One region of the Shewanella sp. SP1S2-4 genome, then DNA from elsewhere that is predicted to be linked to it. Evidence: predicted binding sites of a transcription regulator. Region 1 holds the regulator's gene; each other region holds the start of a gene.
What was found. Region 1 encodes sigma-54, which starts transcription at its own class of promoters, with help from an activator protein. Its sites were predicted from a motif close to GTTGGCACGNNNNTNGNNT; they were not measured.

Region 1 (8,286 bases):
CTTCGGCAATCTGTTGCATTTTCTCGACATTGAGCACAACGTGCACATTATTGATCTGTTCGAAATGGCGTTCAAGTTTTGAAAACTTTTCTTCTACATATGCGCGTAACGATTCGGTAATTTCGACATGGTGTCCACTCAGGTTTATTTGCATAGAAACGTCCTCCGATATCCACTGTAGGTTATAAACTTTTACGCTGATTAGAAGGCGGAATGAGCATAGCCTCTCGGTACTTCGCAATGGTTCTGCGGGCTACGTTGATCCCTTGTTCTGCCAGAAGTTGTGCCATCTTACTGTCGCTCAATGGTTTTTTCTGGTTTTCCGCTGCAACCAGTTTCTTAATGAAGGCTCTGATTGCTGTGGATGAGCACTCCCCACCATCGTCAGTACCGACGTGGCTAGAGAAGAAGTATTTTAGTTCAAAAAGTCCCTTAGGGGTATGCATGTATTTCTGTGTCGTCACCCGTGAGATGGTCGACTCATGCATTTCTACCGCTTCGGCAATATCGTTAAGCACCATAGGTTTCATGGCTTCTTCACCGTATTCAAAGAAACCTTGCTGATATTGGACGATACAGTTCGCCACCTTCAACAAGGTATCATTACGGCTCTCTAAACTCTTGATAAACCATTTAGCCTCTTGCAGATGGCCACGAATAAATTGGCTATCGGCTTGGCTTTTAGTGCTGCGCGCCATCGAGGCATAATGTTGGTTTACATTGATTTTTGGCATGCAGTCAGGATTCAGCTCAACCACCCAGCGGCCATTTTTCTTCGACACTGACACATCTGGGATGACGTATTCGTCATCGTTGGGCGTAATCAATAAACCTGGGCGGGGATTGAGGGTTTGGATAAGCGCTATGCCGTCTCTTAACTCATCCTCTTTTAATTTAGTCTTACGCATCAACAATCTAAAATCGCGGGCGGCGATCAGATCTAAATGATCTTTGATCAGCATGCGGGCGTTTTCTAGGTTGGGCGTGTCAGCGGCGAAATGCGACAGTTGGATCAACAGGCACTCGCTTAAATCGCGGGCGGCAACACCAATGGGATCAAAGTGTTGAATGCGCTTGAGTACGGCTTCGACTTCGTCAAGCTCAACCTCAGGATTGCCCATAGCTTCGAGAATTTCTTCAGTGCTTTGGGTGAGATAGCCCTGATCGTCAATGGCATCAATAATGGCGGTGGCAATGGCTAAATCGGTTTCAGAAAACGGCGTGAGGTTTTTTTGCCATTCTAAGTGCTCATACAAGCCTTCACTGGTCTCACCTTGGAAGGGCATATCATCTTCACGACTGCCACCGGGGCCAGAATTGGGGGAGGCGGTGAACACTTCATCCCAGGTGGTGTCCATGGGGAGTTCGTCGGGCATGGATTCTTTGGTTAAGGACTCTGCCGTGTCTATGGTGGAGCTGTCTTTCTCTGGCGGCAGAGTGCTCGATTCACTGAAATCCGTATCGGATAGCGTTTGGTTTACAGGGGCTTTAGTGGCGTCGAATTGATCCTCTTCCAGCTCGAGAAGGGGATTAGAATCTAAGGCTTGCTGGATCTCTTGCTGCAGTTCTAATGACGACAGTTGCAACAGACGTATGGCCTGTTGTAATTGTGGCGTCATGGTTAACTGTTGACCCAGTTTGAGCTGGAGTGACGCTTTCATGTTACCGCTGATCCCTACGTTATTATTGTTGGATGAGGTCGCTTGTTATCATCTTGAGTGGAGTCCAATGGTGGCATAAATTACCTGCATTGGCTCCGCTTGATTAACTATAGCCTGAATTGTTCACCTAAGTACACAGCCCTAACTTGCTGATTGTCTAAGATCTCTGCGGGTGTCCCCTCGGCAATCAAGTTTCCGTGACTCACGATATAGGCATGTTCACACACATCTAATGTCTCACGGACATTGTGGTCTGTGATCAACACGCCAAGGCCACGACTTTTGAGCTGTTCGATAATCTTTTTAATGTCGATAACCGAAATCGGATCGACACCAGCAAAGGGTTCATCGAGCAAAATGAACTTAGGATTTGCTGCTAACGCCCGCGCAATTTCGACACGGCGACGTTCACCGCCCGACAATGACATGCCTTGGCTGTCACGGATGTGGGTAATGTGGAACTCTTCGAGCAGATGCTCTAGCTCTTCTTCCCTTTGCTCTTTTTTTAATTCTTTACGCGTTTGCAGCACGGCCATGATGTTGTCATGGACGGTCAGTTTACGGAAGATACTGGCTTCCTGCGGCAAGTAACCTATACCTTTGCGGGCACGCAGGTGCATAGGATCTGCGGTTAAATCATCATCGTCGATAAAGATGTGGCCTTTATCGCTTTTAACCAGACCGACGACCATGTAAAAGGTGGTAGTTTTACCCGCGCCGTTCGGGCCGAGTAGGCCAACGACCTGACCGGTTTTTACCGTCAGACTGACGTCTTTAACCACTTGGCGACTCTTGTAACTCTTCGCCAGATTTTGTGCTCTTAGGGTGATTTGGGTCATTTAGAGTCCTGCTTTTTCACAGGTTTATCTGCTGGCGCGTCTGGTTTGGCATCATCTTGATAGCTTTCAGGCTGAATAATAGTGATCACGCGATCGTCACCACTACCTGTGCTCTCAGCAATCAATTTTTGCTGGATGATGTTATAGCGGATCACATTACCCGTCACTTGGCTACCCGCTTGATCTAACGAAGCTTGGCCTTTCAGTGTTAGGGTACGGCTTGCCATATCGTAACGAATTTCTTTCGCGCTCGCCGAGGCTGGACGACCATCGTCTAACACTTGGCTGTAAGTTGCTGGGTTACCAGTGGCCACTAAAATTTTGCTATTTTCACCTTCGGCAGAAAATGCACGCAGTTCATTTGCTTGGATTTTTATCGAGCCTTGGGTAACTTCCACCGGGCCAAAGAAGATGATCTGGTTGTTCTTGATATCTGCCGTTTGGCTCACTGCTTTGATTTTAACTTCCTGCTTTAGGTCGTCGACTTTAGCAAAGGCGCTCATGCTCATTATTAGCATTAGGCTGGCAAGTAATACGTTATTTTGCTTCATATGTTCCTACTACCTGACTGGTCAATTTCACTTCTTGCGCGTTGAGGTCGGCATAAAGGCCTTGGCCTTGAATATTAAAATCTTTCCCTGTGACGTAAATGGTACGGTCAGAGGTCATTATCATAGTATTGAGATCGAGTTCCAGATAACTAGTGGACAAGGTCTGGATCGGTTCTTCTGCGCTAATGGCATCAATAATAACATTGTTTTCGAGTACAACCTTGCCCGTTTCCTTGTTTAGCTTGCCCTGATCTGCACTGAGTTGCCATTGTGCTTTACCTTGGTCTGGATAAACAAGATAAACAGGTTGAGTAAAGTAAGTTTGATTCGTTGAATCATAATGTTCCATGTGTTTCGCCGTCACACGGCTATTGACTAGCCCTTGTTCATTGAACTCAACACTGCGCAGATCTTCAATGATGAAATCTGGGGTATTTTGATCTTTAACTCTATTATCGGTATCACCGCTGTGCTTGTTCTGCACTTGCCAATACAGCACTAATGCAGTTCCAAAAAAAGCAATAATCGCGAGTGTCACACGACTCATATACTCATTCCATGGGCCGAAGTGAATTTATTTTGACTGAGTAGCAACAGATCTGTGAGTTCACGCAGTGCACCGTGGCCACCATTGAGCGTAGTGACAAAGTGGGCGTGCTGACGCACATAGGGATGACCATCGGCCACACTGACCGCTAAACCGACGACATTCATCACGGGTAAATCGACAATATCATCACCGATATATGCTACTTCTTCCGGGGTGACACCATAGAGTGCGAGCAATGCTTCATAGGGCTCGAACTTATTATCTACGCCTTGGTAAATATGGGTAACCCCAAGGGCTGTCATACGGTTTTCAACGATTTTGGATTGACGTCCAGTGATAACGGCGAGATTAAAACCGCTGGTGAGTAGTGAGCGCACACCATAGCCGTCGCGGGTGTGGAAGGCTTTTAGCTCTTCGCCGCTATTGCTTAAGTAGATACGGCCGTCGGAAAACACTCCATCGACGTCACAAATCAACAGTTTAATCTTTTGCGCGCGTTGCCACACATCATCACTGATTGGGCCGTAAAATCCTTGCTGTGGCATTAAATGACTCCTGCTTTAACCATGTCTAGCATGTTAAGAGCGCCGATAGGATGGCGGTCTTTATCGATAACAATTAATCCGTTGATGTTTTTGGAATCCATCACTTGCAGCGCTTGGGCGGCCAACACACCGTCTGTGATGGTCACGCAGTTACGGGTCATCACATCGGCGATGGGCGTTGTACGCAGATTCACTTCGGCATCGATAACGCGGCGTAAATCACCATCGGTGAAGATACCGACCAGTTTGCGCTGATCATCAATAATCGCCGTCATGCCTAAGCCTTTCTTGGAAATTTCGTACAGGGCTTCTGTGATGCAAATATCGTGGTTAACGAGCGGTAAGTCATCACCGCTGTGCATCACATCGCAGACTTTTAACAATAACTTGCGTCCTAAAGCACCGCCAGGATGGGACATTGCAAAATCATCACGGGTAAAGCCTTTGGCTTGTAGCAGCGCAATGGCAATGGCATCGCCCATCACTAAGGTCGCTGTGGTGCTTGATGTTGGAGCGAGTCCCAGTGGGCAAGCCTCTTCTGGAACTTCAATACATAAATGCACTTTAGCTAAGCGCGCCATGTTCGATTCGGGTTTACCTGTTACCGCAATAACGGGTACCCCCATACGTTGGATGACGGGCATTAAGGTGAGGATTTCGCTCGACTCACCGGAATTTGAAATCGCTAAAATCACATCGTTATCGGCTAATACACCGAGATCACCGTGGCTGGCTTCACCCGGATGCACAAAAAATGCGGGCGTTCCTGTGCTGGCGAGGGTGGCAGAAATCTTATTGCCGATATGGCCCGACTTGCCCATGCCCATGACAATCACTTTGCCTGTGCAGTTGAGGATCAACTCGCAAGCTTCTGCAAATTCAGCCGAATCAACATATTGATAAAGATTGTCTAGGGCTGACTTTTCAATGTCGATAACTTTACAGCCCCATTGGCGCAGTTGTGATTTGTCTACCATGTCTATCTCTCTTTTTGCATTGTCTTTGTCGCCCCATGATGGGATTGGAATAGCACAATTTGGTACGCGATAAAGATGATATGTAATAGGCTTTCTGCCAAGTTTTAGTTTGTTTTCAGACGATTTAGCTTATGTCTCGTTGTGGTGAGTTTCCTAAAACAACAAAACAATTGCGGCAGGCTAGAGTGATTGATCTGACTCGTCAAGTTCAGATGCGGCAGCTATGCATGCACAATAACCCGTTAAGCAACTGAAGGCCTTGAGCAATATCATCGTCTTTGTCGTTTATTTCAATGGATTTATCCCGTATCGCAGTGGAGATTACCGCACGGGATGCCTCGATTTCACACTCGTGTATCGACTTATCACACCTTAAAAGTGGACGAAGAGCGAGCTAAGTGCGAACGAATTAGCCAATATTGCCAATTATGCAACTAGGTTGAAAACATTAAGTAACATTTTACCTATGCAGAGTGAAAACTTAGGGCGCATTTTCGCTGTAAATGAGGCAAATTGAAAGTATCACTGGGCGATAGTGTCGATTCGGTTGTAGGTTAAAGCGCAATTACGTACAATTTGCGGCTCTTCGATTGGTCAGTCTAGGAAGACTAGGATCACCTCTTTGCAAATGTCGGAATCAAGCATGACTCAAGAACAAACTCCGTTGGTTGAGATCCGTAATTTGGGGTTTAGCCGCGGTCAGCGTGTGATATATGAAGATATTAGCCTGTCCATTCCAAGGGGCAAGGTGACGGCGATCATGGGGCCGAGCGGCATAGGCAAAACGACCCTGTTAAAGTTGATCGGCGGCCAATTAACGCCTGACCACGGACAAGTGCTATTTGATGGCCACGATATCCATGGCGTGAGTCGCAATGAATTATTTAGCCTGCGTAAGCGGATGAGCATGCTGTTTCAAAGTGGCGCGCTATTTACCGACATTAATGTGTTCGATAACGTGGCGTTTGCGCTGCGCGAACATTCTGGTCTGCCAGAAGACATTATTCGCACTATCGTGCTGATGAAGCTTGAAGCCGTAGGCTTGCGTGGCGCCGCCCAGATGATGCCAAGTGAGTTATCCGGTGGTATGCAACGCCGCGCAGCATTGGCCAGAGCCATAGCGCTTGAGCCTGAAATGGTGATGTACGATGAGCCTTTTGCCGGCCAAGATCCAATCTCTATGGGCGTGTTAGTGAAGCTTATTCGTGAGTTATCCGATGCGCTGAATCTGACCTCCATTGTGGTCTCCCACGATGTGGATGAAGTCCTCGGTATTGCCGATTATGTGTATGTGGTGGCCGACAAAAAAGTCATCGCCCATGGCACGCCAGAAGAATTGAAGTACGCCGACAATCCGCAACTTAAACAGTTTATTCAAGGCGCACCGGATGGCCCTGTACCCTTCCATTATCCGGCGAATGATTACCAACAAGAATTAATGGCAAAAGGAGTTGGCAAGTGAAGTTAATAGACAGTATTGCCGACTTGGGCCGTAGCGCGATTGAGTTAGTGCTCGGTTTTGGCCGTGCAGGGCTCATGTTGTGGGGGGCGATTTTTCGCTGGCCACGGGTGCGCAAAGGTTTTCCACTATTAGTGCGCCAGATTTATGTGGTCGGCGTGCAATCTATGGTGATTATTTTAGTCTCAGGGCTTTTTATCGGCATGGTGTTGGCGCTGCAAGGCTACAACATCTTAGTTGGCTTCGGCACCGAAGAAAGCTTAGGCCCTATGGTGGCGCTCAGTTTACTGCGTGAGTTAGGGCCCGTGGTTACCGCACTTTTGTTTGCGGGACGTGCGGGCTCAGCCTTAACCGCTGAAATTGGTTTAATGAAAAGTACCGAGCAGCTCTCGAGTTTAGAGATGATGGCTATCGACCCATTAAGGCAGATTATTGCACCGCGCTTTTGGGCTGGGGTGATCAGTATGCCATTGCTGGCGTTAATGTTTACCGCTGTGGGTATTTACGGTGGTCACATTGTGGGCGTGGAATGGAAAGGAATCGACAGCGGGGCGTTTTGGTCGATTCTGCAGGCGTCGGTCGAATGGCGTCAGGACATAGTTAACTGCCTGATCAAGAGTGGTGTGTTTGCCGTAGTGGTGACTTGGATTGCGTTATATCGCGGTTATCAAGTGATCCCAAATCCGGAAGGCATCAGCCGTGCAACGACTCAGACTGTGGTTCAGTCGAGCCTCGCTGTATTGGCATTAGATTTTTTACTGACAGCCCTGATGTTTGGCCGCTAACGGAACACTGCGGATTTCGACACAGGTAAGATGGATTAACAGAGTGGTAGCCGAACATGTTGACACGAAAAATTGAATTATTAGTGGGTGTGTTTCTTTTAACGGGATTGGCCGCTTTTTTGGTCTTAGTCTTTAACGTCGCCAATATTGAAGTGAAAAGCAGCGATAGCACTTATACCATAAAAGCCAATTTCACCAATATTGGTGGCTTGAAGGTACGTTCGCCCGTTAAGGTCGGCGGTGTTGTGGTTGGCCGCGTCAGTGGCATTGATTTAGATCCCGTTAAGTTAGTGGCTGTGGTCACCTTAGTGATGGATAAACGTTACGATAAATTCCCAGAAACCAGTAGTTTAGCAATTTTAACTTCGGGTTTATTGGGCGAGCAATTCTTAGGGTTAACACCGGGTTTTGTCGACGATGATGTCAGTATGCTCAAAGATGGCGACAAGATTGATGACACGCGCTCGGCATTAGTATTGGAGGAACTGATTGGTCAGTTCTTATATAGTATGGGTTCGAAGGATAAATAGGGGTTACCGCTATGTTTAAAAACTTATCTCGTTTTTTACTGCCGTTAGTGATGGTTTTAGGGACAACGAGCGCTGTCGCCGCCGATGTGGTAGTCGACACTAAGGACCCGTATGCCATGGTGAAAGCCGTTGCTAATAAAACCTTTGATCGTTTTCATAAAGATAAAGCGTTAATCGATGCTGACTCAGATCATTTAAAGGTGATCGTTCGTGAAGAGCTGATGCCTTATATTGATTATAAATACGCTTCTTACAAAGTCTTAGGCCAATATCTTAAGGATTCAACCGAAGATCAGCGTAATCGTTTCGTCGATGCCTTTGAAGGTTATTTAGTGTCGACTTATGCCCAAGCTTTTACTGAATACACCAATCAAAAAGTGGAATTTTCA
Region 2 (8,286 bases), on a different contig from region 1:
CGGCCAGAAATGGGGTGCTGTCGTAACACTGTTACTCAGTGTCAGCGCCGTCGCGATCAGCCTTTACTGGCCTTTAGCACTCGGACTGATTATTGCGCTACCTTTAGCGTTAGTAGGACATAAATTTGCACCTGACTCCTTCAAAGGTGAGATTAAGAACAATACTCTGCGGGAAGGCACTCAACATGTCTTAGCGCTATCGCTTTTACTGGTTGCCGTGCAATACACAATCAATACCGTATTGCTTAAGCAAGGAATTACACCTTGGCTAATGCGCCCCGATGTGGTCGATGCTTTCCTGCCGATTGCCGGCGGCATTGAACTGAAGGCCATTGTCAGTCTAAATTTGTGGGATCAAACCCATCCTGCAGCCGCGGTGATGTTAGCGGCGGTATTGCTCACAGGATTACTTTGTAAGCGGGCATTTTGTGGTTGGGCTTGCCCATTAGGTTTGGCAGGGGAATATTTGTATGCTGTTAGAAAACGCTTTATTAAATCAGAACTAACACCACCCGCTTGGCTCGATTGGCCACTGCGAATGCTCAAGTATTTATTGCTGCTTGGCCTTTGCTACATAGTGATTGGCATGCCAAGTGAGTCGATTCCTTATTATCTCGAAGGTAATTATCACAAGATTGCCGACTTAAAAATGGCACTGTTCTTTCTGACGCCGAGCCTGATTACCCTGTTTGTGTTTGCGCTGATCCTTGCCTTAGCCGCATGGCGCCGTCAGGGATTCTGCCGTTACTTGTGCCCTTATGGTGCCATGCTCGGGATCTTAAGCTTTGCGAGCCCATTAAAAATCCGCCGTGATACTCAGCATTGCCTTATCGAGGCAAAAGGGATGAAATGCGATAAGTGCACCCGCGCCTGCCCGGCCAACATCATAGTGCACACTAAGACTACGGTGCGCAGCGATGAATGCCAGGCCTGTATGCGCTGCGTCGCCGCTTGTCCAAAATCAGCCGCCCTTGGTCTAGGTCTTAAATCTGGCCACAGACTCGGCCATAAGGGATTACTCGCATTAGTGCTCATCGCCTTATTTATGCTGCCGCTTGGCGCTTACTTAGCTGGCTTCTGGCACAGCCAAACACCCGACAATATCCGCATGGAACTGATCCAAGTAATAGATAGAGTGGGGCATTAACTGAGTATAGGTTTGCTTTTGAACTAGTCTAAGTTGGTGTGTTATTATGCACCTCCTTAAACAGTCATTGAAAAAATTTATCGTATGAAACAGAGTAAATTTCGCAGCGTGTTGTTTCTATATATTTCCATGCTATTCATATTAAATTGTTCTCGCATTGCGAATTACATTGTGTATCACGATTATTATAAAGAAACATTCGATTTACTCACGGTGATATTTACATCATTTCGCTTTGATATCATGACTACTGCTTATGTCATGATCATACCTACATTGCTAATATTAGTACCAGGAAGTGGCCGCATTACTTGTTTCATAAAAGATATGGGTTTGAAGCTTGGTTTAATAATGCTATTGCTATCTACACTCGCACTTATTGGAGATTTTATTTATTTTGGTGTAGTAAATAGACACACATTTAGCGATCTACCATTGTTAATGACTGAAACATCTTTTGTATTACCATTTTTAATGAACGATCATTTCGCGTTAACGATATTTAGCGTTGCTACTATAGCCATAATAATTATTTTGCTGGTGAAAAAATACCAACTATTTTTCTACCACAATAAAAACCATAAGACTCTAGCATCACAAATTGGCGTTTTTGTTATTGCGATCCCTATCTTGATATTATTTCTACGAGGATTAAACTTGCATGGAAAGCCACTTGGCATTATCGATGCATATAAAAACCAAAGTGAGCAGCAAGCTAATTTAATTTTAAATGGTATTTATACAGGTGGCAAAGGAACTACTCAAAACTTCAAGCGTACTGATTATAAATTCTTTAATTCCGAAGAGCTTAAACAACAGCTAAATAAGACAGAAGATGAAGCATATAAATATCCATACGTAAGCCAATTCTCAGAGAATACACCCAATGGCCGAAATTTAGTTATCATTTTGGTAGAAGCGTTAAGCTATGCTTATATAGATGGATTATCGGGTTCAGACTATAAAGTCACGCCATTTTTAGATGAACTGTCAAAAAAAGCTGAGGTTTATGATAATTTCTATGCTGTTGCTCAACGCAGTAACTTAGGTGTTCAAGCGAGCTTGTTTGGCATACCTCCCCTTGAGAGTGTTGGTTATATCGGAGGAGGACTGGAATTATCACGCCTTACAAAAATTGGTAATATTGCTCAAGCTCATGGCTACCAAACCCAAATGCTGCAAAGCTCAAAACGTGACTCGATTCGTTTAGATTCGATAGCCAACTATGCTGGTTTTCAGCAATATCTTGGACGTAGTGATATCCCAATAACACGAACTGACTACCCCGATCCTGATGGCGCACAGTTTGGTTGGGATTATGAGATGTTGATGAAAACACTCGAATTAGCAAACGAAAAAACTAAGCCATTTATTAGTTTTTCGTTTACAGGTACCACCCATATGCCATATGTAGAAACACCGAAGCATTTACAGGTTTATCCATATGGACAAGATACATTCACCGATTTTTTGAATACTGTTAGATATACAGATGAATCTCTTAAAGCATTTTTTGCGGAAGCATCAAAACAGGACTGGTACGAAAATACAACCTTTATGATTTTGGCAGATCACACTTTGTTCAAAACGAAAACGCCGGGCTTAGAAAGCGCATTCCATATTCCGTTATGGATTTATCGTCCTGGGCAAAATATTCCCCCTAAACGACATAAAATACTCGCAAGCCAATTAGATATTTTACCTACCGCTTTTGATTTGCTCGGATTTAATAACGAGTTTGCATCAGTTGGTCGCTCTCTTTATAGGGAAAGAAAACCCTATAGTATTGTAGTAAAAGGCGACTTGCTTGGCGCATTTACCAACTCAGGTAGTTTTTTAATCGCTGGAGATAAAATCATATCTGAGAATGAAAGTGTAGACTTTATTGAGAATCAGGCACCTAAGTATGCAGAACAGCTAAAGCTTGAATTTCAACTCTCACAGCAAGCAGTTTTGAACAATACTTGGGTTAAATAGCATCAAAGCACTGCCAATCTAACGAAGCACACTGCAGATAATGGTTTATATCACTATCTGCAGTCTTTTAATGTATACACCAGAATATTGATTACAGTTAGTAAATCACTCAATCATATCGCTGATACTATTCCTATGCGAATATCAGATAAATGGTTTTATAGCTAACCCTATACAGCCAGACCGACAGCAACTGATCCGTTCACTTTTTGACGAATATATTAAAATTTATTCCTCCCGTGATGGCAGGCTAAGCCGTCGCTTTAGTAAGAACTTTATCTGCTACCTAGGAAGTTACTGACAGGGAAAAATGCCTGCTGTTCACTCGACAATGAATTTGCACAAGACCTAAGCGGAACCATACTAAATGTTAGATCTCTCCTTACAAAATCTTGCCGCAATTGCGTATGGAGAATCGATAAGGAGTAATACAAGATCTCAAGATTCAGCAGTTTGAATTAATCGCCGGCATACCCATGACCAAATCAGCCCCAACAAAAAGCCCCGCATAGTTTCCTATGCAGGGCTTTTTAAACCGATTGACTCACCTTAAGGGTGTGCCACCTGAATCAACAGGCTGGCATTAACCGCGGTTAAAGCGCTTACGATCGTTTTCAGTCAAGTGTCTCTTACGAACACGGATGCTCTTAGGTGTTACTTCAACCAATTCGTCATCATCGATGAACTCAAGCGCTTGCTCAAGTGTCATTGTGATTGGCGTAGTCAGCACTTGCGCTTCGTCAGTACCTGAAGCACGCATGTTGGTCAGCTGCTTACCTTTCAGACAGTTAACTGTCAGATCGTTTGAGCGAGCATGGATACCAACAACTTGGCCTTCGTACACTTCAGCAGCGTGGCCAATAAAGAGACGGCCGCGGTCTTGTAGACCAAACAGTGCGAATGTCAGAGCTTTACCTGTCGCGTTAGAAATCAATACGCCGTTAGCGCGTTGACCGATATCGCCACCTTTGTGTGGACCGTAATGGTCGAACGAGTGGTAAATTAGACCTGTACCAGAAGTCGCTGTTAAGAATTCAGTTTGGAAACCGATTAAACCGCGGCTTGGGATAATAAAGTCGATACGTACACGACCTTTACCATCAAGCTGCATGTCTTTCATTTCAGCTTTACGGGTACCTAACTTCTCGATCACTGTGCCTTGATCTTCTTCTTCAACGTCAACAGTTAACGTTTCGAATGGCTCACACAATTCACCGTCGATGGTTTTCAGAATAACTTCTGGACGTGATACAGCTAACTCATAACCTTCACGACGCATGTTTTCAATCAGGATTGATAAATGCAATTCACCACGGCCTGATACGCGGAAGCGATCTGGACTTTCAGTTTCTTCAACACGCAGTGCCACGTTGTGGACCAATTCTTGTTGTAAACGCTCAAGAATATTACGTGAAGTCACATACTTACCTTCTTTACCCGCAAAAGGTGAAGTGTTGACTTGGAACGTCATGGTCAGAGTTGGTTCATCAACTGATAATGGCGGTAATGCTTCTACAGCGCCAGCAGCACAGACAGTGTCAGAAATTTTCAACTCACCTAAACCAGTGATAGCAACGATATCGCCTGCGTTAGCAACTTCAACTTCAGTACGCTCTAGACCCATGTAACCTAATACTTGGCCCATTTTACCGTTACGGGTTTTGCCATCAGCACCAACAATAGTGACTTGTTGGTTAGTTTTGATGCTACCACGCTTGATACGGCCGATACCGATAACACCCACGTATGAGTTGTAATCCAGCTGCGAAATTTGCATCTGGAAACTACCTTCTGAGTCAGCATCAGGGAATGATACTTTTTCAACGATAGTTTGGAACAGCGGCGTCATGTCTTCACTTGCAACATCTGGATCTAAAGTTGCAAAACCGTTTAACGCTGAAGCGTAAACGATTGGGAAATCTAACTGCTCGTCAGTAGCGCCTAAGTTATCGAACAGGTCGAATACTTGGTCGATAACCCAATCTGGGCGTGCACCTGGACGGTCAATTTTGTTGATAACAACGATTGGCTTTAAGCCTTGAGCAAACGCTTTCTTCGTTACGAAGCGAGTTTGTGGCATTGGACCGTCAACGGCATCAACTAGCAATAATACTGAGTCAACCATAGACAGAACACGCTCAACCTCACCACCGAAATCGGCGTGGCCTGGGGTATCAACGATGTTAATACGGTAGTCGTTCCACTTGATGGCAGTATTCTTTGCCAGAATCGTGATCCCACGTTCCTTTTCAAGATCGTTGGAGTCCATCACCCGCTCAGTGGCTTCTCCTCGGGTTGCAAGGGTGCCTGACTGTGACAGCAACTTGTCTACCAGGGTCGTTTTGCCATGGTCAACGTGTGCAATAATGGCGATGTTACGTAAATTCTCTAGCACGGATAAACCTCTTACCATCAAACAAAAATAGGGATATTTCAGTAATTCGTTATGGCGATCTAGCTCGATCCGCCACAATAAAAAGCGTGCCATTCTACTCCAGAGCGGCCTTGGCGCACAGGATTATTTTTGAACACTTATAAAACAATCCGCCAATCCTTGGGTAATTCCTGCCAATATTCCATTGAGTGAAATCCTCTACCGCCACAGTTAAAGCACTGTTCAATTGCCATATTCGTAGGAAAAATCCGAGTTAAGCAGCTGAATTTGCTATTTTTCATACTCTAGACGCAAACCATTTCTGCTGATTTAAACATCAATTAAAATTGATGTCACCGCGATGAAATCATCTCACCGAGAAACAGCAATAAATTCTAGCGTACATTTAACTGAGCATTCATATTGGCGTTTATGACCGCGAAAACTGAATGTCTTTAAGACTCACTTCATTGTCACGCTATACCTTTATTACGCATCACTGATTTCATTTGGCCTGTGAACAGCAAAGACATTTCGTACATGAGAACGAACCCTTTCCTAATAATATGATAATAAACCACTATTGAATTGAGAATGCATGGCATAGTTGGACAGACTAGCGTGGTTTTATGACAACTATGCGGCAGTGAAATCGCCCAGAGAAAAAGTCCAGAATAGTGCTGAAATAGTTACTGGATTCAGTGCCGCTATCCTTATGTAGTCCCTGTGAGCCAAGGCGCGATTGCCATCTCACTGCCACATAAGCGATGCATACTAGTGCTTTGAGCCTTATGCTTTGAAACTTAGCTTTGCATGAATCAATTCAGTGCGCACCAAAATGGATGAATGCACCAAAATGCCTCAGTCAATAGCACCAAAGTGGTGCAAACGTGAATCCAATTAAGTGCAGTAAAGATTTTAAACCATGTTAATCAGTAGTTTAAATTATTGGCATGGATATCGCTTTATAGCTCGTAAGTTTGGCTCAAGATAAATCACTTGAGTTAAAAGATTATAGAAGGGGCATCCCTTTACCCTACCGGAGGCTTGAGAATGTCAGTTGAATCAGTTTTAAAGCAACTTGAAGAATTAGAAGTTAAGTTCGTTGATTTACGTTTTACCGACACTAAAGGTAAAGAACAGCACGTATCTATTCCTTCTCATCAGGTAGATGCTGATTTCTTCGAAGACGGCAAAATGTTTGACGGTTCTTCTATCGCAGGTTGGAAGGGCATTAACGAATCAGACATGGTACTGATGCCAGATCCAACGACATTCGTACTGGATCCTTTCACCGAAGAAACCACAGCGCTGATCCGTTGTGACATTCTTGAACCCGGTACAATGACAGGGTACGATCGTGACCCACGTTCAATTGCTAAAAAAGCAGAAGCTTACCTAATCTCTACTGGTATCGCTGATACTGTTTTGATTGGCCCAGAACCAGAATTCTTCCTATTTGACGATGTCCGTTTCGGTACTGACATGTCTGGTTGTTTCGTTAAGATCGACGCTAAAGAAGCGGCATGGAACTCAGGCACTAGCTACGAAGGCGGCAACACAGGTCACCGTCCATTTGTTAAAGGCGGTTACTTCCCAGTTGCACCGGTTGACTCATCACAAGATCTACGTAGCGCTATGTGTTTAGTGCTTGAAGAAATGGGTCAAGTGGTTGAAGCGCATCACCACGAAGTGGCGACTGCAGGTCAAAACGAAATAGCCACTCGCTTCAACACCTTGACTAAGAAAGCGGATGAAATCCAAATTCTGAAGTACGTAGTGCACAACATGGCTCACGCTTACGGCAAGACGGCGACTTTCATGCCTAAACCTATCGTTGGTGACAATGGTAGCGGCATGCACGTTCACCAATCTCTGGCGAAAGACGGTGTTAACTTGTTCGCTGGCGACAAATACGCAGGTTTAAGTGAAACGGCGCTGTACTACATAGGTGGTATCATCAAGCACGCTCGCGCGCTGAACGCTTTCACTAACCCAAGCACTAACTCTTACAAGCGTTTAGTGCCACACTTTGAAGCACCTGTTATGTTGGCCTACTCTGCCCGTAACCGCTCTGCATCAATCCGTATTCCAGTGGTACCAAGCCCTAAAGGCCGTCGTATCGAAGCACGTTTCCCTGATCCACATGCCAACCCATACTTAGGTTTCGCAGCGCTGCTGATGGCGGGTCTTGACGGTATCCAAAACAAGATCCACCCAGGTGAGGCGATGGACAAAGATCTGTACGATCTGCCTCCAGAAGAAGCGGCTGAAATCCCACAAGTGGCAACGTCATTAGAAAACGCCCTTGAAAATCTGCAAGCTGACCATGAGTTCCTGACAAAAGGCGGCGTGTTCAGTGAAGATTTCATCCAATCTTATATCGTACTGAAAACAGCTGAAGCTGAGCGTGTAGCGCGTACAACTCACCCACTTGAGTTTGAAATGTACTACAGCCTGTAATGGCTAGCGCTATACAACCGGCTCGCTTTATGTAATTGATACAGAAATATAAAAGCCTCGATAGCAACGCTATCGGGGCTTTTTGTATTTTGAAGGTATATACAACTTTTATTCTGATTCAATCATCGCGTTGCTCTCTAAATAGGCATCATCGCCAACCACTCTTTTATCATTCAGAGAAGGCACCCAGACACCGCGGCAACAGCAATAGTAGAGATAGATGGTTAAAAACCGATCTAAACTAAACGAGGATGCAGCAGAAAAACCACCTATATAGTCGGAAGTTAACTACCGCGCCATTATTGTTAAGTGTCCACGCTTTATT
Region 3 (8,286 bases), on a different contig from region 1:
TTTTCATCCCCCAGCGCCCAATAGGTTTTTGATAAACCGAAGAAGAATTCATGCCGATAATCAGCTTTGGCCAACGCCCTTTGATACCATGCTAAAGCCTCGTCGTATTGATGTTCATCGAAGGCTTGCTGCGCCATATCATAGTAATAATAAGGATTACGTATCCTTGCTAATTCAAGCACTTTATTGATTTCAGCCCATTCATCAAGCCGGCCCTGATCCCCTAAAATCAAAGCTAAGTTATAAAGCGTGGTTAAATTTTTCGCTTCAAACTTAAGGGCATAGCGATACACCTGTTCGGCCCGTTTCTCATCCCCTTTATGCCGATAAATAATGGCGAGCGTATTGAGTGAGGGGACAAACTGACCGACATTTAAACCCGCTTTGATGAGGGCATAGGCCCTATCTAAATCGCCATTCACTAAAGATTCTGCCGCCATGTTATTGTAAAACATGCTGATCAAGGTTTGCTTATTCACTCGGGTCTTACCATACCCTCGTAGGGCGCGCTCAGGCATAAAGTCCACTAAGATTGCCGAAGATGACACATAGACTGAATGTAAATTCTCGGGCGGAAGTAAGCGTAAGTTCACATGACCATTGATTAAATAGAAATCACCTTGCTTGTCCCATACGGGTTCAATGGCGATATCTTGATACTCAGCGCCCACATTCAATATGTCCGCCAGCGCAGAAGTCATTACCACTAAGGACATGCAATTCCCTGCCCTTTGGGCGTAGGTTTCACGGGCAATTTGGGTCAGGTTATCTTGGTAGCGAAAATCAATTTTAGCACTATTGGTTTGGCTGGCATTGATATAACTGGCTAACCATTCGTTGGCTAACATGGCGTTATTATGGGAAAAAGTATATTTGTCATAGCTACGCTTTACATCTGTTACCACCTCAGGCGGCAGATAAAAAATATCCGCAACGGAAGGAATATCGGCGACAGGGGTAAACAATGAATCGGCAAGTAGCGACTTAAGATCCGACGGTTCAGGCGCGATGGTCGTCGAGCTACAGGCAACCAACTGACTGAGTACAGTGCCCATTATGGCACTCAGGTATACGGCTCGGAATAGTTTTGACATATGTCCTCCCACACCATTAGCTCCTATTTGAGCTTATTACAAATGGCGAAAAAGACGACATAAAATGGTTACAAAAAATGACAATCGCTATCGTTAAAAAATAACTATAAGTGATTTAACACGTTAGTTACTGCGAAGGTTGATCAACCTCTATGTATAGCTCACGCTGCTGGTAATGGTATGGCCGATAGTTATGCTCCCCACAGGTAAAATAGCGATAGGGCTTCATCACAGTAATACAACCTAAGGGTAAAGCCTGCAGAATTTGGATCTGCTGTTGACGACGAAGCGACTCCTGCCACTCAAAATCCTTGAGCACTTGATCACGCACAGCAAAGGCATCGACAGGCTCACTCGAGCGGTTAACTATGATTTCCCCTGCAAAGGCAGATACTGATATCAAGCCAGCAATAACGATAAGGCTGAGTCGCGTAAATTGACCGACAGCTGTGGCATTTAAGCTCATAGTTCACTCCTTTATTCGTGCAGTAAATGGTGCAGGTAAATAGTGTAGGTAAATCATGCTGTAAGGTAATGCACGGCAGCCTGCTTAAGCCCCACTCTAAACCGCCTTGAGCTTAACCCATGACCAAGCCCCATAAAAAAGCAGAGCCTAAGCTCTGCTTTACTATCCCTCGATCCACGCTAGGCATCAAGTTGAATCACCATTCATTCGCCAGTTTACTTAACCAGCATTTTTAACCGTAACAAACTCTGGGTAAGCATCGATACCACAATCAGACGCATCCATACCATTGTATTCTTCTTCCTCAGTCACACGGATCCCCATGGTTTTCTTAATCGCATACCAAACCACAAAGGATGAACAGAATACCCAAGTAAAGATGAAGGCTGCACCGGTCAACTGCCCAGTAATAGTCGCATCAGCGTTGGATAATGGCACACACATTAACCCAAGAAAACCCGCCACGCCGTGTACTGAAATCGCGCCCACTGGATCGTCGATCTTAATGCGATCTAAGCCTACAATAGAGAACACCACTAAACCACCAGCAACCACACCAATCACGCCCGCCATTAACAGTGAAGGTGATAGCGGATCTGCCGTAATCGCCACTAAGCCCGCTAGGATCCCGTTGAGGATCATAGTTAAATCCGCTTTACCCCAAATCATCTTACACACGATAAGCGCAGAGATAGCACCAAATGCAGCCGCAGTATTAGTATTTACGAACACTTTTGCCACTGAGCTCGCATTCGCCGCATCCGACACCATTAATTGCGAGCCACCGTTGAAGCCAAACCAGCCCATCCACAGAATAAACATACCTAAGGTTGCCATCGGCAAATTAGAGCCTGGGATAGGATTCACTTGACCGTTAGGGCCATATTTACCCTTACGTGCACCAAGCAATAATACCCCCGCAATCGCTGCAGTCGCACCAGTCATGTGCACAATACCGCTACCGGCAAAGTCCACAAAGCCCAGTTTTGCGATAAAACCTTGGCCCCAAGTCCAATACCCTTCTACTGGATAGATAACTGCAGTCATTACCACAGAGAAGAATAGGAAAGCCCATAACTTCATCCGTTCCGCCACGGCGCCAGAGACAATTGACATCGCCGTTGCCACAAACACCACTTGGAAGAAAAAGTCAGATTCTAATGCATGGCTCGCATCCGATGATTGAGAACCGATTAAGGTACCAATCGATGGTAGCCAGCCTCCTTCAGTGTTATCGACATACATAATGTTGTAGCCAACCAATAGGTACATCACACAGGCAATCGCGTACAAAACCACGTTCTTAGTTAAAATTTCAGTGGTGTTTTTAGAGCGAACTAAGCCCGCTTCTAACATGGCAAATCCCGCTGCCATCCACATTACCAAAGCACCTGAGATCAAAAAGTAAAAGGTATCGAGTGCAAAGCGTAGTTCAGTGACTGTGCCACCTAGTTTTGTTAATTCTTCCATTATCAGCCCCTTATAGCGCTTCTGTATCGAGTTCACCCGTACGGATACGGATAGCATGTTCTAAGTCGACGACGAAGATCTTACCGTCGCCAATTTTCCCCGTATGAGCCGCCGTGGTGATGGCCTCAATCAACATGTCGAGATTTTCAGCCTTAGTGGCAATTTCTAGTTTTACTTTTGGCAAAAAATCCACCTGATACTCGGCGCCACGATACAGCTCTGTGTGCCCTTTTTGACGGCCAAAACCTTTAACTTCGGTCACCGTCATGCCTTCAATACCTATTCCGGCGATAGCTTCACGGACATCATCCAACTTAAATGGCTTGATGATAGCGCTGACTAGTTTCATCCTGACCTCCAAAAAAACGCGATTGTTATTAATTTGTATCAAAGGTAATTCAATCATTAGGCCAACAATTTAAATTACTGATTATTTTAAACTTTAACTAAACAAGGTTATTTTTAAAGGTTAAAAATGCACCATGATCGAGCACAAACAAGTGCAACGCACTCTTTTAGTGAGCAGTTTAAGTGCAACAGCTATTCGACCTTAGGCCTATTGGTAACAAGGTTAAATTGGGGTCTACTGGGGAAGCGTAAATCGAGATGAAATCTGAGCATCACAGCACAAGCTCTTAGACAAAAGCGAAGATCATCACTAAGACAATCATCAAGCGCAGAAGGAAGGCCCGATGTTAAAACCCGAAGAATGTGTTCTCGTTATCGTCGATGTGCAGGGAAAACTTGCACAAATCATGGATAACAGTGACAAGCTGCACCAACAACTACAGACCTTAATCCAAGGTGCACAATTATTTGAAATACCCATACTATGGTTAGAACAGCTACCCGATAAGCTCGGAGCAACCAGTCCTGAGCTTCAAACCTTGCTAGAGAAAACCGGCTCCCCCATTGCCAAGCAACATTTTAGCGGTTGGCACTGTGAAGAGTTTGCGCAGGCACTCACTAAGACAAATCGTAAACACGTCATACTGGCGGGCATTGAAACCCATGTGTGTGTTTACCAAACCTGTTGTGACCTTATCGAACAACAATATTCGGTGCATTTAGTCGCAGATGGCGTATCGTCACGCAGTGCTGAGAATAAACAACTTGGGATCCAAATGATGACGGCCAGAGGCGCCCTATTAACTAACGTGGAATCGCTATTATTTGAATTACAACATCAAGCCCAAGGCGAGCGGTTTAGGGCGTTATTAAAACTGATAAAATAGTCTTAAATTTATTCAGGGTAAAATAATAAAGGTCACATTAACTTGTGACCTTTATATTAAAACATCGTTACAATTATTAAATTAGAAACGACCAGTCAGACCTAAACCAATAAATACACCATCAGCATCGGAATCTAATTCTCTAGCTAACTCAAAGTTTGCAGAGAAGCTATCAGATAGACGTAACCAATAAGCGGTTTTTAATACGAAAGTATCATCATGACCATCATCAGTATAACCTAGACCAACAGACCATGATTTAGTCACATACCAATCAGCACCTAAATTGAATGTGTCGTCAGAATCTTGATGTGTCCAGTTTGCGCTCAAATCAACACCAGTGGTTGATTGCAGTGCAATAAAGCTACGCACTTTTAAACCGTATGATTCTTCGATGCTATCGCTGCCATCGTTATAGAAAGCAGATACTGCAGAGCTATCGTTGAAGTAATAACCGACTTCTGCACCGTAAGTGTTCCAGTCAAAACTGCCGATTTCAGAACGTTGATAGTTAGCAGCAATAAACCATTTAGAAGCAAATACATAAGTGCCATCAACACCAATGGTATCTAAATCTGATTCATCATAATTGCTGTAATTAACACCAACATTAGACGTTTGAGCTAAAAATCCATTAAGCGCATAAGGACCTTTAGTTTGGTCAACTGGGCTAATGTAGTAACGATAATTCGCGTTCCACAGACCATCGCTGAACTCTTCAGAATTTGCGCTATATTTTAGGCCTGCTTCATGCTGAAATGAGTTATCTTGTGCAGCAGCGGCATTAACACTTACGAAACCTAATAATATTGCTAGCGCGGTAATTTTTTTCATCAAAGTATTCCCTTATATGATTATAAGCTAGGAGTAAAAGATGAAGATAACGAAGAAACAATCTCAGCATTGCTTATTCCATTATCATTAATATCCATTTAAATTTTTTATTTAAACGAACCTGCTCTCCTAGCGGCGCACACCTTAATGTAAAAAATATATAATTGAAATAAAAATTTAATATTTATCCTGTATTAAAGGATATAAAAAAGCTCCTTATATAGGAGCTTTTTATTACTTTGAAGTCTACTTAAGTATTATTTATAAGTGGCTTCGCGCTTTTTCGCTTCTTCATCCCACTTAGGTAACATGTCTTTCTTAAATGCTTCTTTCTCAGCATTCATTTTTTCCATGTCCATACCTAAAGCGGCTTGTGCCTTAGCTTTAGTCGAAATATCAGGGATAGCGACAGGATCTGTGATGCCTTTTTTCGCCAACAGTTGCGCTAATTTAACCCGCGCATCAGCCGCTTTATCTACCGCTGTACCTAAAATACGTAAAACTTCTTCAGGAGCGTGAGCAGCAGCGCCGTGTGAAGCAATCGCATAGTCCCAACGCCATTGTGAATGACGGATATCGGTTAGAATAGGCTTCATTTCCGCTTCAGTTGCACCCGCTTTCCAAGCGGCTGCGGCTTCAAAGTGCGCTTTCACCAGTTGTGCTTCGGCGCGGCCTTTAAGCTCTTTTACTTTCGCTTTACGTTCGTTGGTCAAGCCGACTAAAAACTCTTTACTTTGGCTGTGGCACGTCGCGCAGGTTTCTTCAAAACGATCAAATGGGTTACCCACTTTATGATCTGTGTACTTACGGCCTTTGTCGTTAGTCACTTTTGGCATGTGACAATCAACACAGCTCACATCGTTCTTACCATGAACACCGAGTTTCCAAGTTTCATAACCAGGGTGCTGCGCTTTTAACATAGGGGTTTTAGACAGCGCATGCGTCCAGTCGGAGAACTCAATACCGTCGTAATAGGTTTCCATTTGCTCAACGGTTGTGCCCATATCCCAAGGGAATTTAACGAAACCTTTTCTGCCTTCTTTTTTCTCGAAATAGTATTCAACGTGACACTGACCACAGACCATTGATTGCTTGTCTTTTTTAGACGCTTTGGCAAAAGGTGTGCCTAATGCTTCCATACCACGTTCAGCAAAGGGGCGAGAGATACGCAGTTTTGGCGTGCCTTTTTCATGGCAGTCACCGCAGCCTATGGTGTTCACCACTTCTGGGCCGCCTTTTGCCCATTTGCCTTTGAAGTAACCATCTTCGCCTTGTTCTTCAATCAAACGCGGCACATCTGGGCTCTTACAACTCCAACAAGCCATAGGCATTGGGCCATCTTCCGCGTTGGTAGGTGCGCCAGTACGCAGAGTGTTACGCACATCCGTAATGGCATACATGTGGCCACGTGGTGCGTTGTAATCTTTCGCAAAACCATAACCTGCCCACAGCACGACTAAGCTCGGGTCCGAGGCTAACACATCGGTATTCTCAGTGCTTTTATCTGTGTCATGCCAGCTAGCGTATTGATTAGCAAATTTGTCTTTATAAACTTCGTTGCGAGGCTCAGTTTTATCACTCGCCATTGCGCCCGCCGCCATGAAGCTGGCGGCAACCAGTGCACTTAGTGCAAAGGACTTACCTGTCATCTTCTTCATCATCTCATCTCCGTGTTGCATTATTGTTGTAAATCACGACATCTCCATGGTCAAACTTAGTGAGTTAATCCCGCTAAACATATACCTCTTAGGGGGTATCTAGGTCGAAGTTTGCGCTAGATCAAAATGTAAAGGTGTTGTTGTTCACACTTCTATACTTTTGTTAATGTATTACATTATTTTCTAATGTAAAAACCACTGCAAAGTGCCATAACAGCGGCCATTAAAATGAATAGCGGATTAATGAAACGAGGCAGTCTAACCTCAAAAATCTTAGGATTAATGTTAGTACTCATTCTGCTTTCTAGCAGTTTATCAACCTTTGCTATCATCAATTTGTCTTACAGCTTGGGCGACGCTAAGGCGATTAACGCCTCGGGTTCTTTGCGGATGCAAAGCTATCGATTGATGTTTTACGCCAACTCTGGCAGTGATGCTGCGCTCGATCAAATAATCGAATTCGAAAACACCCTCTATTCCGATACCTTAAAGCCTTCAGATAGTTGGTTTAGTCCACGTAAGATTGCCGATCAATATCAGCTCGTGATCGATAAATGGCTGGTGATGAAATACTACATAGAGCAAGAAAACTCCCGCGACTATGTGGCGTCACTTAAGGACTTTGTCGACACCATAGATTTACTGGTATTGGAGATGGAGCACCACGCCGCCTTTAAACTCAGGCTCCTCGCCGCCAGCCAAATATTAGGCTTAAGCGTCATGCTCATTATCGCCTTTGTGGCGGTGCGTTTTACTAAGAAGAAAGTGGTAATCCCACTGCAAAAGCTTATGGAATCGGCGAATACTATTTCTAAAGGCAATTTTGAAATCGAAATGCCCGAAACCGAATATATCGAACTTACAGCGCTCACCCATGCCCTGCAAAAAACCGCCAAGGAACTCGCCATGCTTTATGGCGATTTAGAGTCGCAGGTGGCAGAGAAAACCTTAGCACTCACTCGGGCCAACAATGAGCTGGCATTTTTATACGATAACCTACTGACATTAAACGCAAATAAGCTCGATTACAAAGCGCTCAAAGCGGCACTAAATCAGTTAAAAGGCTATGAGTCACTCGACTACCTTAGGCTCATTATCCAGTATCCAGAGCAAGAGCTTGAAGTGATTGAGGCCGATGGCGGCTGGCCAGATATGACTCAAGAGAGTACTCGTTTCCCACTGCAATTTGAGCAGGCTAATTTAGGCTATTTAGAGTTAATTGCCGACCAAACACCGAATATCGCGCTATTTAATAATTTCGCGATTATGTTGACCCGCTCAATCGTGATCCATAATGCCACGGAGCAAAGACAACAACTGGCGCTAATGGAGGAACGCGGCGTGATCGCGCGGGAGCTACACGACTCTTTAGGGCAAGTGCTGTCCTTCCTCAAAATCCAAATTAGCTTATTACGCAAAAACTTAGATTGCAGTTGCCGCAGCCCTACCGTTGAGGCTCAATTAACCGAAATCAACGAAGGCGTGAGCACAGCCTACGTGCAACTCAGAGAATTGCTGTCTACCTTTAG
Region 4 (4,864 bases), 98 kb from region 1:
CTTTATTACGATTCGTAGTGAAAAATGGCTCGAACATGTGTTCAGCGACATCGGCTGGAATTTCTAAACCATTATTTTGGATGCTAATTAGAATCGACTCTTCATCCACTGTGGCGCTGATGTGGATAAGATTATCTTCGCGTCCTTGGAAAGCATGGGTAAAGGCGTTCGACAGAATATTGCTAACAATCTGATTCAATAAGCTGATATTGGTTTGAATATTGAGTGTGGGTTCTACGCTGATTTCAGTAACGGCGTTGACATGCGGATGCATAATCAATGTTGACTCCAAAATCTCGTGGAGTTGCTGACTTAAGTTACAAGGTTGGTGTTCTTCATGACTGCGATCGATGGCGATCGTCTTAAATTTTTGGATCAAACTACTGGCTTTGGTGATATTGCGGACTATGAGTTCACAGCTTTCTTGATACTCATTAAGGATCTCATTGATTTCGTCTAAGGTGGCTTGATCGCTGTGGATCAGATCGATCAGTTCTTCAATATGGCTCAGCTGTGCACTCGCCGCCGTCAAACAAATGCCAATCGGTGTGTTGATCTCGTGGGCTACGCCTGACACGAGTCCTCCCAAGGCCGCCATTTTTTCTTGCTCAACTAACACTTGTTGCGCCCGTTTTAGTGCGCTAAGGGATTGTTCTAGTTCTATGGTCCTTTCTTTGACTTGTCTGGCGAGTTCTTCTTTATAGCTACGTTCGAGCTTGAGTAGCCGCTCTCTGTCTTCTAGGGCCGTTTGCAGTTCAGCCTTAGATTTCTTTAAGGCGCCAAAGGAGCTTCTCAGTTGTACTTGCATGCTGTTGATGGAGTCGGCGACTTGTTTAAACTCATCAATTTTTTCTTGGCGGGCAAATTGCAGCGGCTCGTATTCTTGATCTAGGTCGATATCTTTGCAGTATTGACTGAGTTTATCTAAGTGCTTGGTGATATTGAACCATACTAAAAACAGAATAAATCCAGCAACTAAGAAGGTCTTTATTCCATTAGAGAGCAGAATGATAATGGCTTTATCATATAAGCGCTGATAGATGGCATCGACATCGACTTGTATTTCAAGTGTGCCGACATTAATGCTCTCGGTCGGGGATTTATAAACTAGCGGGAAGGTTTTATCTAAGGAGTGTTCTTGTTTTTGCTCGCCTGCATTCCATGCTTGGCCGCTGTCATCTTTAATCGAAATGTAGTTAATATCGGGCAGCTGAATTAAGCCATTGAGCTGAGTGTTAATCAGCCGCTCGTCAATCACCCAAATACTGGCGGCGAGCACATCTAAATTCACTTTTTCCATATTGGAAAACACTCTGTCGATACGCACAACGTCATTGCGATAATCACTGATCAATTGATACGCAGTGGTGATTAAGGTGATAACAGAGCTAAAAAGTACAATAGACAAGGTCAGGTGCCTGCCTATGGGACTTTTGATAAGTTGGCTAAAGAATGTCAGCATCTTAAATTTTCTTTATGCAATAGCGGCTTGAGATGCTTATAAGCATAGACCTACAGATCCAGAAAGTGCATTTTCTCGCAGATAAAATCAATGAAATAAGTCTTCATTTGTGGCATTAAATTTGCTTTGTAGCCAATAAGTTCAATTTTTTGTCACTGGGATAGCACTATGTTTAAACTCAAGCTGGATTCAGTTAAGTTTTTTAGCCCGAAGAAAATGATGTTTAGAGTCATGCTGTGGCTAATGGTGAGTTGTACTGTCTTACTCCTTATTCCTCCTAATGCGTTGGCAGTGCTGGCGCTCGATAAATTTGTGCCCGAACATGCTCATTTTGTTGGATTAGGTCTAATCATCTCTATCGCCTATTTTTTGAGTCAGCTGATTAACTTAGGCTTAGATGAATCAATTCGTCATTTAAGTGATAAGCGCGTTATTGAGACGATTGAAGCTAAAGTGAACTTGCTTGATCCCGCTGAGCGAGCGTTAGTCAGAGAGTTTTTTCTTCAGGGCGCCACGATTTTGACTCTGCCGCAAAATGAGCCTGCCGTAAAAAGTTTATTGAATGCCTGTATCTTAGAAAAGCTAGGTAACGAGCGCCATTATGCGATTCAGGGACCGACAGCCGATTATAAGATTGCTATGAAGGCTCGCATGTACCTCAACCGCGATGTGCTGCGTTTACCTGCGGGTGAGCCGAGCCAAGAAGAGATGCAGTCGTTGATTAAAGCGCGTCCGCAATTTTTAAATGGTCTGGTACAAAACAGAAAACACGCTGCATAGGCGTGTTTAGTCTCGCTCGGATGAGTGCTGGCTTTAGATGAGTTGCAGTATTCTGAAAAGCGAGACAACAAAAAATGGGGGTGATAAATACCCCCTAGATTTTGCATTTATACAAGAACATGAAGAACAACTGGAGCAAAAACTATTGTTTCGGTGCCGACTTCACAATGAACATCCAAGTGATATAGGACACTATCCCTATTGTGCTAAAGATAACGATCATTGAAAGTAAGCCTATGGGGTTACCAAACATTAGATCTAACCAAAATGCCATGACTGAAATCCTCTTTCCTGTGAAGTCCTCTCTAAATTAGCGGTATTCGATAGCCAAAATACTGATCTCGATCAATAAAAAATCGACATAGGAATACAAAGCGATAACTCTTAGTTAACTCTGTGATCTTGGTCAAGTTTAAGGCTATGCTTAACAGTGATGAGTTCAAATAATTTGGCTTTGTTTCATCTTCTGTTAGCGTCTAGGATTAACCTACTCAATGAGTTCGTTATTTATTTAGTTAACGTGCATTCCATCTATTCGCCCTTGTTTAATATGAATGCGGCAATATCAGTTTTTTAAAGGAGTAAAAAATGGATTCTAATAAAAGTAGTAAGGATTCAATGGGATATAATTCTATCTTTGCGCCACTGCTGTTGCTGATTTATCCACTCTATTGTTTAGTTGCCACAGGGCACTTTGTCGCCATCCTGTGTTTAAGCGCGCTCGCCGGCATTTTAATTTTCAACATCAATAAATTAATTCGCAATTTAAGGCAGCTTGAGCGCGCCGCCCATCATTTAGGTGAGGGGGATTTAAGCTATCAATTAGAGGAGAAAGATGCGGGCGTGTTCATTAAGGTCGTGCATAGCATCAACCGCATGGGCGAGGATGTCAGCCGCACGATTTTATCTTTGTCTGATACCTGCGAGGGGATGAAAAAAGTCGCCTCAGATATCAAGGTCATCAGTGAGCAGGCCAAACAAGGCGTGTTAGAGCAAGAGCATCAAACGGAACTGGCCGCCAGTGCGATGACGCAAATGGTTTCAAGCGTGCAAGCGGTATCGCAGAATGCAGTCAGTGCGGCCAAGGCCGCCGATATTGCCCAAAGTTCTGCCAAGCATGGCGACCAAATCATGAATGGCATAGTGACTAAAATTGGTGCTATGTCAGCACAGATCCATGACACTCGAACCGTGATTGAACACTTGGCCGCCGACAGCAACAATATCAGTAGCATTATCGAAACCATTTCGCAGGTGGCTGAGCAAACCAACTTACTCGCCTTAAACGCCGCCATTGAAAGTGCGAGAGCCGGCGAGCATGGTCGCGGCTTTGCCGTTGTCGCCGATGAAGTGCGTAATCTCGCTAAGCGGACATCCGAAGCCACGGTGGAAATCCAACAACAAATCGCTGCCTTACAAAAAGGCGCACAACATGGCGTTGAAGTCATGTTGAAAAACGTGGTCATTGCCGACGAAACCGCTGAGATGGTGAATCAAGCCCACAGCGCGCTCGGACAAATTGTCACGCAGGTGGAGACCATTACCGATATGTCCCATCAAATCGCCACGGCATCGGGGCAACAACACACTGTTGCTGAAGAGATTAATAAAAATATTACTGTGATGGCAGAACTCGCGCTGAGTAATGCATCTCACACCAACAACACTAACTTATCGAGCTTGAAAGTGTATAACATGTCGCAGGAAATCGGCTCCTTGCTGCACCGATTCCATGTGAATGCGGCTTTCTTTAATTCGACTCAGGCACAAAATAAACTGTTTGTGAAATGGGGACCTGAATTAGACATAGGGATGCCAGAGATCAATCGTCAACATCAACGATTAGTGTCGCTGATCAATGAACTGCATCGCACATTAAACGAAGAGTATGGACTCGAAGCCATCAAACGTATCGTGCAAGGGCTGGTGGATTACACCGCCAATCACTTTGCCTATGAAGAAGAGCTCTTTGCCCGCTTTGGTTACCCACAAACCGACAGTCATAAGGAAAAGCACGGCAAGTTAGTCGGGCAAGTACTTGATTTTCAAAAGCGGGTTGTAAAAGGGGAAGATGTTGCCGACGAATTAATGACTTTCTTGAAGGCTTGGCTGGTTAACCATATCCAAAAAAGTGATAAAGAATATACCGCCTTTTTGTTATCCCATGGTGCAGAATAACCCCAAGAGCATGATTTTTGAGCGGTTAAATGCAATTTGTATTAAAGTCGCGGCAAAAGACTTGCCATTGTCATGGGCAAAGGTATAATTCCCAGCACTTAGAGACAGCCAGTTGTTTGATTGCTTCTAAGTGCATATTTGATATGCCAGTGTGGTGAAATCGGTAGACACAGGGGATTCAAAAGTCACAGTGTTTACAGCTTAATTTTCACTAAGCTGATGATGTAAAAAGTTAATTCAAAAGAATTAACGCGCAAAATCCTTGCAAAGATTTGCAAAGTTTTTGAGATTGAAGATAATGCCAGTGTGGTGAAATCGGTAGACACACGGGATTCAAAATCCCGCGCCCTTAAAAGCGTGCCAGTTCGAGTCTGGCCACTGGTACCACTTCAAAGCCGACCTTAGCGTCGGTTTTTTTGTATCTAAAATAAGTACTTAATCGAT

Region 2: the regulator sigma-54 is predicted to act here: its motif matches at 6,446-6,464, upstream of glnA (glutamate--ammonia ligase).
Region 3: the regulator sigma-54 is predicted to act here: its motif matches at 3,427-3,445, upstream of Q4Q52_RS03305 (P-II family nitrogen regulator).
Region 4: the regulator sigma-54 is predicted to act here: its motif matches at 1,571-1,589, upstream of Q4Q52_RS13535 (superinfection exclusion B family protein).

The regions. Positions count from the first base shown of each region.
Region 1 is NZ_JAUOET010000013.1:6,840-15,125, forward strand. Features, by position in the region: gene hpf (ribosome hibernation promoting factor) at 1-154, opposite strand, end outside; gene Q4Q52_RS12985 (RNA polymerase factor sigma-54) at 183-1,661, opposite strand; gene lptB (LPS export ABC transporter ATP-binding protein) at 1,769-2,500, opposite strand; gene lptA (lipopolysaccharide transport periplasmic protein LptA) at 2,497-3,051, opposite strand; gene lptC (LPS export ABC transporter periplasmic protein LptC) at 3,038-3,598, opposite strand; gene kdsC (3-deoxy-manno-octulosonate-8-phosphatase KdsC) at 3,595-4,146, opposite strand; gene Q4Q52_RS13010 (KpsF/GutQ family sugar-phosphate isomerase) at 4,146-5,123, opposite strand; gene mlaF (phospholipid ABC transporter ATP-binding protein MlaF) at 5,767-6,585, shown strand; gene mlaE (lipid asymmetry maintenance ABC transporter permease subunit MlaE) at 6,582-7,367, shown strand; gene mlaD (outer membrane lipid asymmetry maintenance protein MlaD) at 7,424-7,897, shown strand; gene Q4Q52_RS13030 (phospholipid-binding protein MlaC) at 7,909-8,286, shown strand, end outside.
Region 2 is NZ_JAUOET010000009.1:130,725-139,010, forward strand. Features, by position in the region: gene Q4Q52_RS11020 (4Fe-4S binding protein) at 1-1,147, shown strand, start outside; gene Q4Q52_RS11025 (LTA synthase family protein) at 1,232-3,124, shown strand; gene typA (translational GTPase TypA) at 3,708-5,519, opposite strand; gene glnA (glutamate--ammonia ligase) at 6,552-7,961, shown strand; gene Q4Q52_RS11040 (hypothetical protein) at 8,286-8,286, opposite strand, start outside.
Region 3 is NZ_JAUOET010000002.1:248,087-256,372, reverse strand. Features, by position in the region: gene Q4Q52_RS03320 (hypothetical protein) at 1-1,094, opposite strand, end outside; gene Q4Q52_RS03315 (hypothetical protein) at 1,222-1,560, opposite strand; gene Q4Q52_RS03310 (ammonium transporter) at 1,780-3,030, opposite strand; gene Q4Q52_RS03305 (P-II family nitrogen regulator) at 3,041-3,379, opposite strand; gene Q4Q52_RS03300 (hydrolase) at 3,723-4,265, shown strand; gene Q4Q52_RS03295 (putative porin) at 4,347-5,099, opposite strand; gene nrfA (ammonia-forming nitrite reductase cytochrome c552 subunit) at 5,357-6,760, opposite strand; gene narQ (nitrate/nitrite two-component system sensor histidine kinase NarQ) at 6,986-8,286, shown strand, end outside.
Region 4 is NZ_JAUOET010000013.1:106,446-111,309, forward strand. Features, by position in the region: gene Q4Q52_RS13530 (ATP-binding protein) at 1-1,462, opposite strand, end outside; gene Q4Q52_RS13535 (superinfection exclusion B family protein) at 1,631-2,242, shown strand; gene Q4Q52_RS13540 (DUF3149 domain-containing protein) at 2,385-2,516, opposite strand; gene Q4Q52_RS13545 (bacteriohemerythrin) at 2,831-4,420, shown strand; tRNA gene Q4Q52_RS13550 (tRNA-Leu) at 4,721-4,807, shown strand.